2 regions of the Novosphingobium sp. BF6 genome follow, and region 1 is predicted to be linked to the other one. Evidence: riboswitches for the same ligand, from Rfam matches in the RefSeq annotation. Region 1 holds a riboswitch; the other holds the start of a gene.
The links. A riboswitch is a leader RNA that binds a small molecule or an ion and turns the genes downstream of it on or off. The one in region 1 is predicted to bind cobalamin.

Region 1 (8,435 bases):
AGCGCCCCCGGGCGACTTGCGATCAAGCTTGCCTGCCGAAATCCACAAGATGAAGCCTATCGCCAGCGCCGTCAGATCTGCGCCTGAGCGTATCCCATCACCAACAGCCAACGTCGACATCAGCGGCATTCCCGCGAGGGCAGTACTCAACGGAATAGTCAGGCAGAGCAGCGCCGCCGCACGCAACTGCTCTGTCCATGCGCGGGCCCAGGGCCGTACAACGGCATGCAGGAGGCTCAGCAGCCAGGCGAAAAAGTAAATGGACGCTGCCAGGCTGTGCCGGTCTTCGACGCCGGAAGGTAATGACTTCTCGCCGTGGAGATAGGCGGCGCAGGCGATGATATTTCCGGCGATTGCAGCCACGGTTATCCGGCTCGCCATCGCTTGGGAGCCCGACATGCCCCGGCGGGCGCGTTTCTCGGTGAACAGCACCAGTCCCGCCGCGACCATCGCCGCGCTGCAAAGCCCGGTCAGAAAGTAGAGCCAGCGCGCGCCGACGCCGCCCCACTCGATGAAGTGCAGTCCGGCGAGGAAGGATTGCACTTCCCTTGCAGGCGAGCGCTTCACCAGCACCCGCAGCAACCTGCCGTCAGTGCCGGCGAAGTCCACACGGTCCGGGAAATTGGCGATGCGGTCGTCGCGCTGGCGCCAGATTTCGACTGCGGCGTTGGCGCGGTTGGGATTGGCGACATAGATATTCACCGAAGGCCCACCGCCCCAGGCTTTCTCGGCGCGCGCCACCAGCGGCATCAGCTCCACCGTGCGGCGAACCGGTCCCGGCGGCGTGTTCTTGTCGATGTAAACCGATTGTGCCGCCGCGCTCTGATAAGCTTTCACGTCGCCGCCGTTCAGCATGGCCACCCCGGCGGGGATATAGGCGTAATAGATCAGAACCAGCCCGGTATAGGCCATCATCACGTGGAACGGCAGTGGCAGCACCGAGAGGACGTTGTGCGCGTCCATCCACGCCCGCTGGCGCGAGGCCCTGGGGCGGAAAGTGAAGAAATCGCGGAAGATCCGCTTGTGAATGATGACCCCGCTGATCGAGGCGGCCAGCATCGCCAGGCCTGCCGCGCCGACGATCAGGAAGCCGAGCTGGCTGGACTTGCGGTCGATCCCCAGCGTGTAGTGATAGCGCATGAAGAAGAACCCCGCGTCCATGTCGCGCGGGATGCGTCTGCCGGTCTGCGGGTCGAGCCGATGCGTCGTGGCTTTGCCTGCGCGGTCGGTCCAGACGAGGCGCAGCACCGGCTCGCGCGGGGTGGGGATCACGATCCGCCACTGCCGCGCATCGGGTGCGACGCGGGTGAGGTAGTCCCGCCCTATCCTTACCGCATGGCTGCGATCGATCGCGACGGGAGAGCGCAGTTCGGGCGTCGTCCATAGATTGATCTCGGTATAGAATACCGCCAGCGATCCGGTCAGCAGCACCCCGAAAAGCACCCACCCGAACAGCAATCCGCACCACGTATGGAGCCAGCCCATCGACTGGCGCAGCGTGTCTTTCACCGCCAGCCTCCCGGTATCGCGGCCAGCATCAGGCAGATCGGCAACACCGTGCCCGCCAGCAATTCCAGCCACACGCGCCGCGCGCTGCGGAGCGCGAAGGCCCGCAGGATCACGACGACGAACAGTACGAAGGCGAGGCAGGTGGCGAGGATAGTGGCGTCCACCGCCTCCATCGGCAGCAGCCGCACTGCCGCGCCGATCCAGGCGTAGCATAGCGCATAGGCCCCAGCGCTCGCCGCCAGCACGCGCGCGGTGACGGTGCGCCAGCCGGGTTCCTGCCTCGCCATACCGTCAGAACCGCTGCTCGAAGGTCACCGCCACGCTGCGCGGTTCGCCGAGGATCCACTGCGAGGTGGAATAGCTGTTCTGGACGTAGATCTTGTCGAAGACGTTGCGCAGATTGAGCGTTAGGCTCGTCTTCTCGCCAAGGTCGTAGCGAGCCGAGGCGTCGGCCAGCGTGTAGGCCGGGATGAGCCGGGTATTGGCGGCATCGGAATATCGCTTGCCGACATAACGCAGCCCCGCGTCGAGATGCAGCGGCTGAAGCGGTCGCCACGACAGCCAAAGGTTGGCCGCCTGCTCCGCCACGCCGATCGGCATATTGCCATCCCGGCTGACCAGTGCCGTGCCTACCAGTTCGTCGAAATCGTCGTATTGTGCCTTCAGGATCGTGCCATTGGCGAGAATGCTGAAGTCCCTCGTCACAGCCAGCCCGAACGAGGCCTCGACGCCGTAGGACGACTGCTGGCCGACCTGCACCGATGCCGTGGGATCATTGGCCGAGCGGGTCAGGATCTTCTTCTTGACGATGCGATAGGCGGACAGGGTGAACTCGCCGCGTCCGTCGAGGAAGGTGGCCTTGGCCCCGGCTTCCCATTGCCGCCCGGTCGAAACGTCGAAGCTGGTCTGCGCCAATGTGGCGGTAAGCAGCGCCGTCACCGGATCGGCGGCCGCCGAATATTGCGCGTAGAGCGAGACCGTATCGACCGGGTTGTAGACCAGCCCCACGCGCCAACTGGTGCTGGGATAGCGCGCGGTATAGTCCGTCGCGGGATCGAGCGCATCGTGGCGCTCGGTCTTCGGGCGGTCGTACCGCAGGCCCGTCACCAGCGAGAGCCGGTCGGAGAAGGACAGTCTGCTCTCTCCGAACAGCGCCCATTGCTGCACATCGGTCTTGTACTTGTACCGCGTGCCGAAAGTGCCATCGAGGAAGGTCCCCGGCGTATAGTCGTAAGGATCGATCAGGTCGAAGCGCGTGTTGGGCGAGCTGTCGGTGCGCAGCAGGTCGCCGCTATTGTACTCGCCGCCGAGGCTCAGGCGGTGGTCCAGGCCGAACAGCTTGTGGTCGAACACGGCGTTGAAGCGGTCGCCCCATTGCTTGGTCTTGTAGAAGATTTCCAGATAGCTGGAGCGGCGGATCTGGTCACCGGACCAGGCATAGCCTTCGGCATTGCGCCAGTGCTTGAAGCCGGTGAGGTAGTAGGCGACATTGGTGATCGTCACCCCCTCGGCAGGCGTCCATTCCGCCTTGGCCTGCGTCCAGGCATCGTCGAAACGCAGCGAACTGTCGGCGATGTTGTAGTTCTTCTTGCGGAAATCGCGTACCAGCTTGCCGTCGCGCAGCGGGGTGCCGTACCAGATCGTCGGGTCGAGATCGGCGCGGTCGTGCGTCAAGGTCAGCACCAGATCGTCGCGGGCCTGCCAGCGCAGCGCCGCCGAGAGCGCCAGACTGCGCGACCGGCCACGCTCCATCCACCCGTCCGAGCGATTGTAGCTGACGTCCACCCGGTAGGAGAGCCTGTCCCCGATCGGTCCGCCAATGCCGCCCGCCGCCGCATAAGTATCGAAGGAACCGCCGCTGAGGCGCACTTCGCCCTCGACATGATCGGTATTGGGCTGCTTGCGCACGACGTTGATCGCGCCGCCGATGCCGCCTTCGCCGTAGAGCACCGAAGCCGCGCCGCGCAGCACTTCGATTCGCTCGGCCATCCACGGATCGGCGGGGAAGGTCTGCGTGGTCGTGGTGTAGACGCGCATCCCGTCGTAGAGCTGCATCACCGAGGTATAGCCGGTGAACCCGCGCGAACTGAGCGAATAGCCGAAGGCCGAACTGTTGTTGATGAGCCCCGGCGCCCGTGCGGCGGCAGCGACGACGGTGCGGTCGCCCAAGCTGCGGATCATCTCCTTGGTGATGACATCGACACTGGCCGGCGTCTGCATCGGCGTCAGCCCGAGGCGGCTCGACGCATTCGCCGTCTGGTCCAGTTGCAGGACGCCGGCCTTGCGCGCGGTGACGACGATGCTTTCCGCCCGGCTTTCGGTGTTGTCCGGCCCGGAGTCCTGCGCCTGTGCGGATCCGGCAGCCAGAGCGAGCGCGCCCAGCGACGCGCCCGCGTGCAGCAGGCCGGAAAGAAGCGTTCTGGTTTTCATGATAGTATCCCCGTTGCGTTTCCCAGTCGAACGGACAGGTTCCCGCGTGAGGGACTTCCCCCGCGCGGGCGCAGCGGCGGAATCCGGGCGCGAACGAGCGACCGGCGAAACCCGCCGTTGCGGCCTGGCCGCAAGTTCGTCGCTCAGACGGAGTATACCGTGCCGCGGCCATCCCCTGGACCAAGGCAAGAGCGACCGGACGCTGGCAGGTCTCCTGGCTCACGGGTCGTCGCGCGATGCACGGCCTTCCCAGGCCTCGCAGGAGTTAGCGTCCGGCCCAGTGGCTGCGGCAAGGCTCCTTGGCCTGCCGCGATATGCATCGCGCTCACCGCTTACAGTTGCAGGGACAGCCTCGGCTTCGAAGGACGAGCCCTCTCACCGTGTTCCCTTTTAAGCCTCTTTCGAAGCACCAACGCGATCTCATCCCCCGTCAGGGGGACGGCTGGGCACTATGGGTTATCGAACGGGATAGCAAGAAATTCGTGGAGTGTAGGATTTGGTCATGACTCGACGGCCGGTATGCGCTCATCCCGTTCGCTCAGCGGCCATTTTGGCCATCGCGAAAGCTGACTTTCGGAATCGCTGGACGACGCCCGCGCCGATGGGTTGAAGAGCACATTAGTCGGCTGCGCGCCTAAATTCCGATGAAAATCAAGAAATTGACTTGGGCTGGGCAAAGTGGTGTGGATTCCCGTGGCGCGCAGAACCAGTTGAATTTAAAAGGTTGAACAGTTCCAAACTTGTCGATGAGGTGCGTGCATGCCTTCCTCTTCCCGCTTTTTAGCCCTTGCAGCGGTCGCCACAGCATTGGCGCCGTCGAACTCTTTTGGCCAATCCACGGGACTAGAGGATATGGTCGGGGCACGAGCTGGGCAAGCTGAGGCGGAACTGGAACGTCGCGGGTATCGCAACGTGGGCGGTGAGAAGGGCGACGATCGCAGTTATGCCTATTGGTGGAGCAAGGACCGCCATCAATGCGTGACCGTCGCAACGATGGACGGGCGCTATAGTTCGGTCACGCCAACGCTACCGGCCGACTGCCGAATGGGCGCCGGCCCCAATGATCGCCGCGCTACTGAGTATGATCGTCGTAGCGCCCCTTCCCACGGCTACGTCGCCGGAGACGAACTTTCCCGGATTTGTCGGAACGAGGCCAGTGCCCGATTTGATCGCCGTCCAAGTGAAGTCACAGCAAATGCCCCCATCCAGCAACGCAACGGCTACATTGTGCAGGGCTGGTATGACCGCAGCGACGGCAGCAAAGGGACAAAATTCTTCAACTGCCGCTTCGATACCGATGGCCGGTTTCTGGGCGTGGACTAGGTCGTGAACCCATAGATGGGACGCCAACGGCAGGGGATCGAACCCGCAACCTAAGCCGTAAGGCTCAGGATCACTGTGGTGATACGTCTACCAATTCCGTCACGCTGGCCCCGGCGGTTTAGCGCAAAGTTGGGCACGCCGCCAACAAAGACCTTTCCTTGGCGCTTGGGAGGTGATTCTGGCTCGGCATGAGCCGATACGATCTGACCGACTTCGAATGGCGCGTGATCGAGCCGCTGCTGCCCAATAAGCCGCGAGGCGTGCCCCGTGTTGATGATCGTCGCGTGCTGAACGGTATTTTTTGGGTGCTTCGGTCCGGTGCGCCTTGGCGCGACCTGCCTGAACGATACGGTCCGCGCACCACCTGCTACAATCGCATCGCTCGATGGCGAAAGGCGGGCGTCTGGGACCGGATGATGGACGTCCTCACCGCCGCCCACGATGGCGATATACAGATGATCGACAGCACGTCCGTTCGCGCCCACCAGCAGGCCGCGACGGCAAAAAGGGGGATCGAGATCATTGTCTCGGTCGTTCCCGAGGGGGCTCGCGACAAAAATCCACGCGGTCGTCGAAGGGCAAGGCGTCCCGATCCGGTTGAGCCTGACCGCCGGGCAAAGCCATGACGGTCAAACTGCTGATGGCCTGCTCGACCATGTGGGTGCCGGAACGATAGTGCTGGCCTATAAGGCATACGATGCCGACCGCATCCGGGCGTCTCTCCGCGAGAGGGGCGCATTCGCCAATATCCCACCGAAGTCCAACCGCAGGTCGAAACCGTACTTCAGCACTTGGCTCTACCGCGAGCGGAACCTGATCGAACGCTTCTTCTCCAAGCTCAAGCACTTCCGGCGTATTGCTACCCGCTACGATAAGCTGGCCGAGAACTTCCTCGCCATGGTCCAACTCGCCTCTATGTGGCTACGGGTTTATGAGTCATCGTGTGATTGCGGCTGCTTCGCTCGGACCTCGGTTGCAGCGCACACTTCTGGTTGTCGAATCCTGAAGGAAGGAAGCAGCCATGAAGCACTATGCCGGATTGGACCTGTCGATGGAATCCACGCAGGTCTGCATCGTTGATGAGAATGGTCGGAAGCTGGTCTCGGAGAAAGTAGAGAGTTCCCCCGAAGCGATCGCCATGATGCTGGAGGGATATGGTCCTATCGAGCGAGCCGTGATCGAAACTTGGGGCTTGTCACCGGCGATCTGCCTTGGTCTGCGTGAACTGGGTGTCCCGGTGGTGTGCATCGATGCCCGGCAGGCGCACCAGAGTCTGAAGGCAATGAAGGCGAACAAGACGGATCCGCACGATGCTGCTGGGGCTCGCGCAGCTTAACCTTCCCCAGTTCGGTTTCGGTCAACCCGCGATTTTTGCGAGCAACACCAGTTAGGCCCCCGTCCGTTTCGATAAGATAATCCGACAGACCGGTCAGATTGAAACGGCCCCTCTTCAAAACCCTATCTGTTTCCGAATGGTGTTGTCACCAGATCGGCAGAGATCACCCCGCACGGCGCCGCCGATGTATACACCGCACTTATACATATCCATAAAAAGAGATCATTTCCGTTATCATTATCGAGGCAGTAGCAATTGGCATGCTCCGGAAAAACGGACGTCATAAAAAACACGGGAGAGAACTTTGAAAGCAGTTTGGCTTGCATCCGCCGGCAGCATTGCACTTATCGGAATTCATGCTTCTGCCCATGCGCAGTCCGGGACTACGCATGGCCAAGATCCAGACTCCGCTACGGCCGATTCAGCAGCATCGCAGACCTCGATCGCGGAGATCGTCGTAACCGCTCAGCGCCGCCCGGAGCGACTTCAGAATGTGCCGGTAAGCGTCACTGCAATTGGTGCAGATACGCTTAAGGAACGCGGTCTGAACGAGGCGACGCAATTGACGATCGCGACCCCGAGTCTTCAAATCGGGCAGGAGAGCAGCTTTTCAATCCGCGGCATCGGTACGCTGGCCTTCTCGACGACGATCGATTCGAGCGTAGCGATGGCGATCGACGATGTGAACATTGGCAGGCCACTTGCGGGCGGCAACGCTTTCCTGGACGTTGCGCAAGTTGAAGTCCTCAATGGCCCACAAGGTCTCCTTTTCGGCAAAAATGCATCCGCAGGCCTGATTAATATCACGACGGTTCGCCCCCGGATCGGGATCACCGAAACCCTTTTCGATCTGGAGGCAGATGCCCGGCCCGGCGGCAGTGAAGGCGTCATCGCGCGTGCGACTGTAAATCTTCCTGTATCGGCAAATTCAGCGCTGCGTGTTAGCGGGATCTACAACTATCAGGATTCCCTGACTGACCACGTTTCGGGCGACGTTCCCGCGCGATACGAAGACTCAAATCGTCAGTTTGGTATTCGGGGCAAGTACCTCTTCGAGGCGACGGACAATCTCTCGATCTACCTGATCGGTGAGTACAACGAGCAACACGGCCTTTCCGGATTCGCCGATGGCACCTACCGTTCGCTTGGGCTCAATTCTGTCAACACGCCCTTCCTTCCCACTACAAACTACGAGCCTGGCCCGAAAAACCTGACGGCGGTTTCCAATGCTCCAGGTTTCCGCGACCTGAAGAACGGCGGGGCCCAGGCAAGCATTTCGTATGTGACCAGCGGCGGCGTTGAGATTTCGGATATTGCGGCATGGCGCTTCTACGACTTTGATCAACAGAATGACGGTGATATTACTCTCGGCGATGGTTTGGATCTGAACCGTAGCGGATCAAAGTACAACCAGTACACGAACGAATTTCGTGTGGCCCTACCGGCGGATTCCCGTCTAACGGGGCAAGCTGGTCTGTATCTTTTCCATTCGACTCTCGATGGAACAACGAACCGTGCAGGAAGCAACTTCTTCCCGGCCTTCCTCCTTCCCTCGTTCCCATTCTGCGTCGGCGCCACGCCAGCGGCCGGAGGACCACCCAACTGCTCTATCAACAACGATTATTTCCTGGGAACAGACAAGTTCTACAATCTCAAGACAACCAGCTATGCTGGATTCGGTCAGTTCACCTATCAGCTGTTTGAAAGCTTCAAAATCATAGCGGGTGCACGCGTAACGCGCGATGAGATAGAGATCGACCTTACCCAGAACCAGCTGAACTATTTTGTACCGTTCGGCGCGCGAGGCGTCTTTAACCAGAGCTATCGCAATACTAAT
Region 2 (8,435 bases), on a different replicon from region 1:
GCCATAGGCCCGCGCCGCCTCGCTCACGCGGCCGCCGTGGAAGACGAAGGCCCCGCTCACCGGATCGCCACCAGCGCAAGCAGCAGCAGGGTCTCGACCACCTCGATCCCGGCGCCATGGCCGTCGCCGGAAATGCCGCCGATCCGGCGTTTTAGCCAGTAGCCCCAGAGCGGAACGGCAAGGAACAACGCCAGCAAGGGCGGTGCGACGAGCAGAATGAGGATCGCCGCAATCAGGCCCCAGAAACCGACGTGCCACCACGTCACCGCGCTGCGGAACCGGCTACCCAGCCCTTCGTGCAGCGGCGGCAGCGCCAGCGCCCAGACGAGCGGCGCGATCCGCGCGAGCGGGGCGACGAGCAGCAAGGCCCAGACCGCTCCCGGCGCGAGGGCATGAAGCAGCACCAGCTTCGCGAGCAGTTGCAGGACGATCGCCACGACCGCAAAGCTTCCGACATGCGGATCGGCCATGACCGCCGACAGCCGCGCGCGGTCCTTGTGCGCCGCACCCGCGCCGTCCGCCACGTCGCCCAGCCCGTCGAGGTGCAGCGCGCCGGTAATGCCGATCCAGGCCGCCAGTCCCAACAGGGCTGCAAGCCACGAATCGCCCAGACGGCTTCCCAGCCACCAGGCTCCCGCCACGGGGCCGCCCACGGCCAGTCCCGCCAGCGGAAACCAGCGCATCGATTTCGCGAAGTCCTCGGCATCGGCCCGCACTGGCGGAAGCGGCAGGCGCGTCAGGAACTGGAGCGCGAGGACGAGCCGCCTCATGCCGTCTTCCCGCTATCCAGCGTGAGGATCTGCGCGGCGGGCAGGCCCTCGCCCGGCCAGAGGCGCAGGCTGACCAGCGCGCCGTAAGGCAGTTCGAAGGCCCAGACCTGCCGGTGATCGAAGCCGAACAGCACCGAAAGCGCCGCGCGCATGGCGCCGCCATGGGTGAGGATCAGGCTGGCGCGGTCGATCTCAGTGAGCGCCTCGCCGATGCGGGTGCAAAGCTGCGACCAGCGCTCGCCGCCGGGCGGGGCATGGGTCTCGGGATCGTCCCAGAACCGGGCCTGCACGGCCGGATCGAGTTGCTGCGGGGCAAGACCGTCCCAGTCGCCGAAGTCGATTTCACGCCAGCGCAGGTCGAGGTCATGCCGCCGCCGACGCAGGGCCGCGATCTGCGCGGCGGGAATGCTCGACCTTTGCAGGTCGGACGAAACCACCCGCTCGAACGTCAGGCCCGCCGCCCGCGTCACGCAGTGTGCTACCCCGGCAGGCGTCGACGGATCGTCGCGGTGGCCGAGCAGCAGCCCCGGTTTTACCGGCGCGCCGTGGCGCATGAGGTGGACGAGCACGCCGTTCATGCAGCCCCTGCGACCGCCGCCTCGGCAAAAGTCGCCATGCCGTCATGCGCGGCCAGCGCCGAGCGCACGATCTGCGCCGCCACCGCCGCGCCCGAACCTTCGCCCAGCCTCATGCCGAGGTGCAGCAACGGGTCCAGCCCAAAGCGTTCGAGCAGACGCACGTGTCCCGCCTCGGCCGAGCAATGCGCGGCAAGGCAGTGGCCGAGAAAAGCGGCATTGTCCGCCAGCAGCGGCGCAAGGGCCGCGCAGGCGATGAACCCGTCGAGCAGGACCGGCACCCGCAAATGCCGCGCCGCCAGCACCGCCCCCGCCATGGCCGCGATCTCCCGCCCGCCGAGCCGGCGCAAAGTCTCGAAAGCGTCGGTGCAATCGGCCCCGTGCAGCGCAAGGGCCGCCGCGACCGCCTCGGCCTTCCGCGCGAGGCCCGCATCGTCGAGGCCGGTGCCGCGCCCGATCCATTCCGCTGCCTCGCCGCCGAAGACTTGCGCGGCCAGCGCGGCGGCGGGCGTCGTATTGCCAATGCCCATCTCGCCCACGAAGAACAGGTCGCTATCCGCCATGACCGCAGCCGCCCCGGCATTGAGGGCCGCCAGACACTCCGCCTCGCTCATCGCCGGTTCGCGGGTGATGTCCCCGGTCGGGCACGCGAGATCGAGCGGGACGACCGCCAGCTGCGCACCGCAGGCCGCCGTCAGCGCATTGATCGCCGCGCCGCCCGCCTTGAAATTGGTGACCATCTGCACGGTGACTTCCGGCGGATAGGCACTGACCCCGCGCGCGGCGACGCCATGGTTGCCTGCGAAGATCACCGCGCGGATGCGGTCGGCGCGGGGACGCGCGCGGCCCTGCCAGCCCGCCATGAACACCGCGATCTCCTCCAGCCGCCCGAGCGAGCCGAGCGGCTTTGTGAGCACCGCCTGACGCGCGCGCGCGGCTTCCAGCGCGGCGAGGTCGGGCTCGGGCAGGTCGGCGAGCGCGGCGGCGAAGGCGGCGCGGTTCTCGAACCGGATCATGTGCCGATGTACCCTTCGGGCGGGGTGCGGGTGATGAAGTGGCCCTTCACGCCCTGCGGCCATTCGCGGTAAGGCACCTGCCCGTGCTCGCTGGCGGCATGGCGCGAAGCATATTCGAGAATAGCGCGGGCCGCGTCCGCGTCCGGCGTGAAGTCGCCGAGCACATAGCCGAGCTTGCCCGGTGCGCGGATCGCCACGGTGCAGTGGCGCTGGCAGGCGAAGAGGCAGGGCATTTCCTGAACCGCCACGCCCTGAAGGTCCGGCTCGGCAGCCTGCACCGCGCGCATGGCCTCGGCCAGCACCGCGCCGCCGCGCTGCCCGTTTGCGTCCTCGCGCGTTTCGGCGGAGTGACGGCAGGTATTGCACACCACCACGGAAGGGCCGGGTTCGACGGGATGCAGCATCAGCAGCCGCTCCTCAGCCCGAGGCAGGGAGTTCCGGCAATGGAAATTCGGCAGTTCACGGCATGTCCTTCAAGCGAGCATCGAACCCGGCCGGGCCGACGTGCAGGCGAAGGACATGCGATCGCGGCAGGCGACGACAGGCCCTCTCGCGCCGCAAGACGGCACGGCAGTGGCTGTCGCTCTGCGAGGCATGACCCCGTTCGTCCGGCTCACCCTGTCCGGTCGAAGAACGACTGCGGCAGGCAGGTCTCCTGGCTCACGGGTCGGTGCCGGTTCGGCCGCCTTCTCAGGAGCTTACGCCCCCAATGGCGAAATGGCCGCACGGCTCGCCGCTTACAGTTGCAGGGGCAGCCGGGGCCTTGAACCCGCGTTCCCTTTTGATCCCCTTGCGGGGAACCTGTCGCAGGCGTGGCCCTATCGGGTGGCGGCCCGGCGTGCAAGAGCGCGCCGCTTGCGCGCCCCCGCGAAGTGCCATAGGTCCCGGCGCCGATGACCGCCTGTCCCGCCCTGCTCGTCACTGCGCCGTCTTCGGGACAGGGCAAGACCCTCGTCACCGCCGCCCTCGCCCGCCGCCATGTCCGCGCCGGACGCCGGGTGCGGGTGTTCAAGTGCGGGCCGGATTTCCTCGACCCGATGGTCCACGAAGTGGCCAGCGGCGCGCCGGTCCACCAGCTCGACCTGTTCATGTGCGGCGAGGACCAGTGCCGCGCCCTGCTGCACGAGGCGGCACGGGAGGCGGACCTGATCCTGATCGAAGGGGTCATGGGCCTGTTCGACGGCACCCCCTCCTCCGCCGACCTCGCCCGGCACTTCGGCCTGCCGGTCATGGCGGTGATGGATGGGTCCTCGATGGCCCAGACCTTCGGCGCGCTCGTCCACGGCCTCGCTACCTATCGGGACGGCGTGACCTTGGCCGCCGTGCTCGCCAATCGAGTCGGCAGCGAGCGCCATGCCGAACTGCTGGAACGAGGTATGCCGGACAGCGTGCAATGGCTCGGCGCGATGCGGCGCGACGAGGACATGGCCCTGCCCGAACGCCATCTCGGCCTCGTGCAGGCGGGCGAAGTCGCGGATATCGAAGCCCGTATCGACCGCGCCGCCGACCTGCTCCCCGAAAGCGCGCTCTGGCTGCCCGAGCCGGTGTCCTTCCCGGCCCCCCGCGCCGCCGCGCCGATCCCCGCTGCGCTGTCGGGCAGGCGCATCGCCATCGCCCGCGACGAGGCTTTCGGCTTCATCTACCGGGCAAACCTCGACTTTCTCGAACGGGCGGGCGCGCGGCTCTCGTTCTTCTCGCCCCTGCGCGATGAGGCCTTGCCGGACTGCGATGCGCTGTGGCTGCCGGGCGGCTACCCCGAGCTTCATCTCGCCGCGCTTTCCGCCAATCGGGCGATGATCGAGGCGATCCGGGAGCACTTCCGAGCCGGAAAACCGATCCTCGCCGAGTGCGGCGGCATGCTTTACGCCTGCGAAACGCTTGCGGACGCGGCAGGTCTCGGCGCGCCGATGCTGGGCCTGCTCCCCGCGAGCGCAACCATGCAGAAACGGCTGGTCGCGCTCGGCATGCAGGAAGCGGAACTGGCGGGCCATGCCGTGCGCGGCCACACCTTCCACTATTCGCGGCTGGAGACAGCCCTCGAACCCATCGCGCTCGCCCGGACGCCGGATGGGCGCAAGGGCGAGCGGATATTCCGGCAAGGCTCGCTCACCGCGAGCTACATGCACTTCTACTTCCCATCCGCGCCGGAGCTGATTGCGAACTTGCTGGGCTAAGCGATCGCAGGCAGCTTCGTGAGGTACTTGTCGAGCGTGATCGGATAGTCGCGCACGCGCACGCCGGTGGCATTGTAGACCGCATTGGCCACCGCCGCGCCGACCCCGCAGAGGCCGAGTTCGCCCACGCCCTTGGCCTTCATCGGCGAGACCTTGTCGTCCGCCTCGTCGAGGAACACCACCTCCTGATGCGGAATATCGGCATGGACCGGCACTTCGTACCCGGCGAGGTCGTGGTTGACGAAGAAGCCGAAGCGCTTGTCAACCGCCAGTTCCTCCATCAGCGCGCCGCCGACGCCCATGGTCATCGCCCCGATCACCTGGCTGCGCGCGGTCTTGGGATTGAGGATGCGCCCGGCAGCGCAGACCGCCAGCATGCGCCGCACCCGCGTCTCGCCGGTATAGGAATCGACCGCCACCTCGACGAAATGGGCGCCGAACGTCGATTGCTGGAACGTCTTGCCGAGATCGCCCCACTGCATCGTCTCTTCGGCGACGAGTTCGCCGGACTTCGCCGCTTCGGCCAGCGCCACCGAACGGTTGCCCGCGCGGACCTCGCCATCGACGAACTGCGCAGCGGCCGGATCCATGCCGAGCCGCTGCGCCGCCATGTCGCGCAGCTTCGCACAAGCCGCGTAGACGCCGGAGGTCGCGCTGTTGGCGCCCCACTGGCCGCCCGAACCCGCCGAGGCCGGGAACGACGAATCGCCCAGCTTCACGCGCACTTTCTCGACCGGCAGGCCCATCATTTCCGCCGCCGTCTGGGCGATGATCGTGTAGGAGCCGGTGCCGATATCGGTCATGTCGGTCTCGACGGTGACCATGCCGTCGCCCGCCAGCCGCACCCGCGCCGCCGAAGTCATGTTGATGTTGTTGCGGAACGCCGCCGCTACGCCCATGCCGATCAGCCAGCGCCCCTCGCGGACTTGTGCTGGCTTTGCACTGCGCCGGTTCCAGCCGAACCGCGCGGCCCCGTCTTCGAGACAGCGCACGAAGTTCCGCTGCGAGAACGGGCGCTTGGGGTTCTCGGGATCGACCTGCGTATCGTTCAGGACGCGGAACTTCACCGGGTCCATCGCCAGCTTCTCGGCCATCTCGTCGATGGCGATCTCCAGCGCCATCAGCCCCGGCGCCTCACCCGGAGCACGCATGGCATTGGCTTCGGGCAGGTCGAGTTCGGCCAGCCGCAGGGCGGTCAGGCGATTGGCTCCCGCATAAAGCAACTTCGTCTGCTGCGTCGCCGATTCCGGGCCGCCGCCGGGCAAGTCGCCTGACCAGCTTTCGTGGCCGATCGCGGTGAGCTTGCCGTCCTTCGTCGCGCCCAGACGAATGCGCTGGATCGTCGCCGGGCGGTGCGTCGCGTTGTTGAGCATGAGCGGGCGCGGCATCGCGATCTTGACCGGCCTGCCGCAGGCCTTGGCCCCCAGCGCCGCCATCACCGCGTCGGCGCGCAGGAACAGCTTGCCGCCGAATCCCCCGCCGATGAACGGCGAGCGGACGTGAACTTTCTCCGGCGGCATCTGGAGCGTCGTGGCCAGTTCGCGTTTGTTCCAGGCGATCATCTGGTTCGAGGTCCAGACCGACAGCGCGTCCCCCTCCCACCAGGCGATCGTGGCGAAAGGCTCCATCATCGCATGATTCTGGTCGGGCGTAGTGTAGGTCTGGTCCAACTGCACCGGAGCCGAGGCGAAGGCCCCTGCGAAATCGCCCGTATGCGTGTCAGCGTCATTGCCGGTCAGCGGCTGCGCGCCCGGCTTCGCCTTGGCAAGGTCGAACCGTCCCTGCCCGCGGTCATATGTGATCCGCACCGCATTGGCGGCGCTGCGCGCCTGTTCGAAGCTCTCCGCGACCACCACGGCTAGCGCCTGGTGATAGTGATCGACGTTCGGCCCGCCGAGCAGCTTGGCGGTGTTCATGTTGCCCTTGCCGAGCGGCTGCGCGTTCTCGGCCGAGACGATCGCCAGGACCCCCGGCATCCGCCGCGCTTCCTCGGCATGGAACGAGGCGATGCGCCCCTTGGCGATCCCGGCGCCGATCACGTAACCGTAGGCGGGCTTGGCCGGAACCTCGCCATGCTCGTAGGCGTAGGGGGCCTGTCCGGTGGTCTTGAGCTTGCCGTCCACGCGGTCGACGGCCTGGCCGATGACCTTCATCGCGTCGATGGGATTGGTGCCCGCAGGCGTGTCGAACTTCATGCCCGGTTCTCCGCGATAAGCGCCGCCAGCGTGCGTTCGGCCAGCGTGACCTTGAAGGCGTTTTCATGGGTGGGCCGCGCTTCGGCAAAGGCCGTCTTCGCAGTTGCCCCGGCGCCGTTTCGAAGCTGCGCATCCGCCGCCTCGACTCGCCAAGGCTTCGGCGCGACGCCGCCGAAAGCGACCCTCCCGCTGCCATCCTCGTTCAGAACCGCCGCCACCGAGACGAGCGCGAAGGCATAGGAGGCGCGGTCGCGAACCTTGTGGTAGAAATGGCGCCCGCCCAATGGCTTGGGCAGAGTCACGGCGGTAATCAGCTCGCCGGGCTGGAGCACGTTTTCCAGATGCGGGGTATCCCCCGGCAGGCGGTGGAAATCGCCGATCGGCACGCTGCGGGTCTTGCCCGAAGCATCGACGGTCTCGACCGCCGCATCCAGCACGCGCAGGGCGATCGCCATGTCGCTGGGATGGGTGGCGATGCAGGCATCGCTGGTGCCGATTACCCCGAGCGGACGGCTGAACCCGCCGATCGCCGCGCAGCCGGAGCCGGGCCTCCGCTTGTTGCAGGCCTGGTTGGTATCGTAGAAATAGGGGCAGCGGGTGCGCTGAAGCAGATTGCCGCCGGTCGTCGCCTTGTTGCGCAATTGCCCCGAGGCGCCCGCAACGATGGCGCGGGTAAGCACGCCGTAGTCCTTGCGCACCCGAGCGTCCGCCGCCAGCGCGGTATTGCTGACGAGCGTGCCGATGCGCAGGCCGCCTTGCTTCGTCTCCTCGATCCGGTCGAGTCCGAGGTCCTGCACATCGACCAGATGCGTCGGCGTCTCGATCTCCAGCTTCATCAGGTCGAGCAGGTTGGTGCCCCCGGCGATGAACTTGGCGCCCTTGTTCGCGGCGACAGCGGCAGCGGCGGCCGCAGGGGTCTTCGCGCGCTCATAGGTGAAGGACTTCATGCCCGAACCTCCGCATCATGGGTTTCCGCGATGCGGACACCGGCGACTTCCGCCATGGCCTCAGCGATGTTCGAATAGGCGCCGCAGCGGCAGAGATTGCCGCTCATCCGCTCGCGCATTTCCAGCACGGTCATCTCGGGCGCGCCGCCGACGTCGCCCTGGACATGGCTGGGAATACCAGCCTTGATCTCTTCCAGCACCGCCACCGCCGAGCAGATCTGCCCCGGCGTGCAATAGCCGCACTGGAAGCCGTCATGCTTGACGAAAGCCGCCTGCATCGGGTGCAGCTCTTCCGGCGTGCCGAGGCCTTCGATCGTCGTCACCGCATCGCCTTCATGCATCACCGCAAGGCTGAGGCAGGAATTGATGCGCGTGCCGTTCACCAGCACCGTGCAGGCCCCGCACTGGCCGTGGTCGCAGCCCTTCTTGGTGCCCATCAGGCCGATATGATCGCGCAGCGCATCGAGCAGCGTCGTGCGCGTATCCAGCATGAGCGCCTGCGCCTTGCCGTTGACCTTGAACGTAACCGCCATCGTCGGGGGCTGCTGTGCCATGGGTGCCGCTCCTTCCGCGACGGACGGGATGGCGGAAATCCCGACGCTGGCCACGCCGCCCGCCAGAACCGCACGCCTGGATACCTCGAAAAGCCCCGCCTCAAGCGAGGCCTCGCTCGACGTTTCGTTCATTGCCCGTCCTTTTCGCACCATTGGGACGGTTGGCCGTCCGTCAGGAACGATAACCCATGGGTGAGCAAAACG

Region 2: linked by a shared signal. The riboswitch ahead of AC4D6D_RS14810 (DUF1636 domain-containing protein) and the one ahead of AC4D6D_RS22980 (TonB-dependent receptor) in region 1 are both predicted to bind cobalamin.

What each region holds. Positions count from the first base shown of each region.
Region 1 covers NZ_CM177776.1:1,804,134-1,812,568, reverse strand. The annotation lists gene AC4D6D_RS22990 (PepSY-associated TM helix domain-containing protein) at 1-1,509, opposite strand, end outside; gene AC4D6D_RS22985 (hypothetical protein) at 1,506-1,796, opposite strand; gene AC4D6D_RS22980 (TonB-dependent receptor) at 1,801-3,939, opposite strand; cobalamin riboswitch at 4,127-4,368, opposite strand; gene AC4D6D_RS22975 (hypothetical protein) at 4,699-5,262, shown strand; tRNA gene AC4D6D_RS22970 (tRNA-OTHER) at 5,284-5,371, opposite strand; partial or broken gene AC4D6D_RS22965 (IS5 family transposase) at 5,451-6,342, shown strand; gene AC4D6D_RS22960 (IS110 family transposase) at 6,284-6,598, shown strand; gene AC4D6D_RS22955 (TonB-dependent receptor) at 6,903-8,435, shown strand, end outside.
Region 2 covers NZ_CM177775.1:3,045,463-3,053,897, forward strand. The annotation lists gene AC4D6D_RS14790 (threonine-phosphate decarboxylase) at 1-60, opposite strand, end outside; gene cobS (adenosylcobinamide-GDP ribazoletransferase) at 57-770, opposite strand; gene AC4D6D_RS14800 (histidine phosphatase family protein) at 767-1,348, opposite strand; gene cobT (nicotinate-nucleotide--dimethylbenzimidazole phosphoribosyltransferase) at 1,345-2,361, opposite strand; gene AC4D6D_RS14810 (DUF1636 domain-containing protein) at 2,358-2,765, opposite strand; cobalamin riboswitch at 2,990-3,181, opposite strand; gene AC4D6D_RS14815 (cobyrinic acid a,c-diamide synthase CobB) at 3,255-4,535, shown strand; gene paoC (aldehyde oxidoreductase molybdenum-binding subunit PaoC) at 4,532-6,730, opposite strand; gene AC4D6D_RS14825 (FAD binding domain-containing protein) at 6,727-7,677, opposite strand; gene paoA (aldehyde dehydrogenase iron-sulfur subunit PaoA) at 7,674-8,363, opposite strand.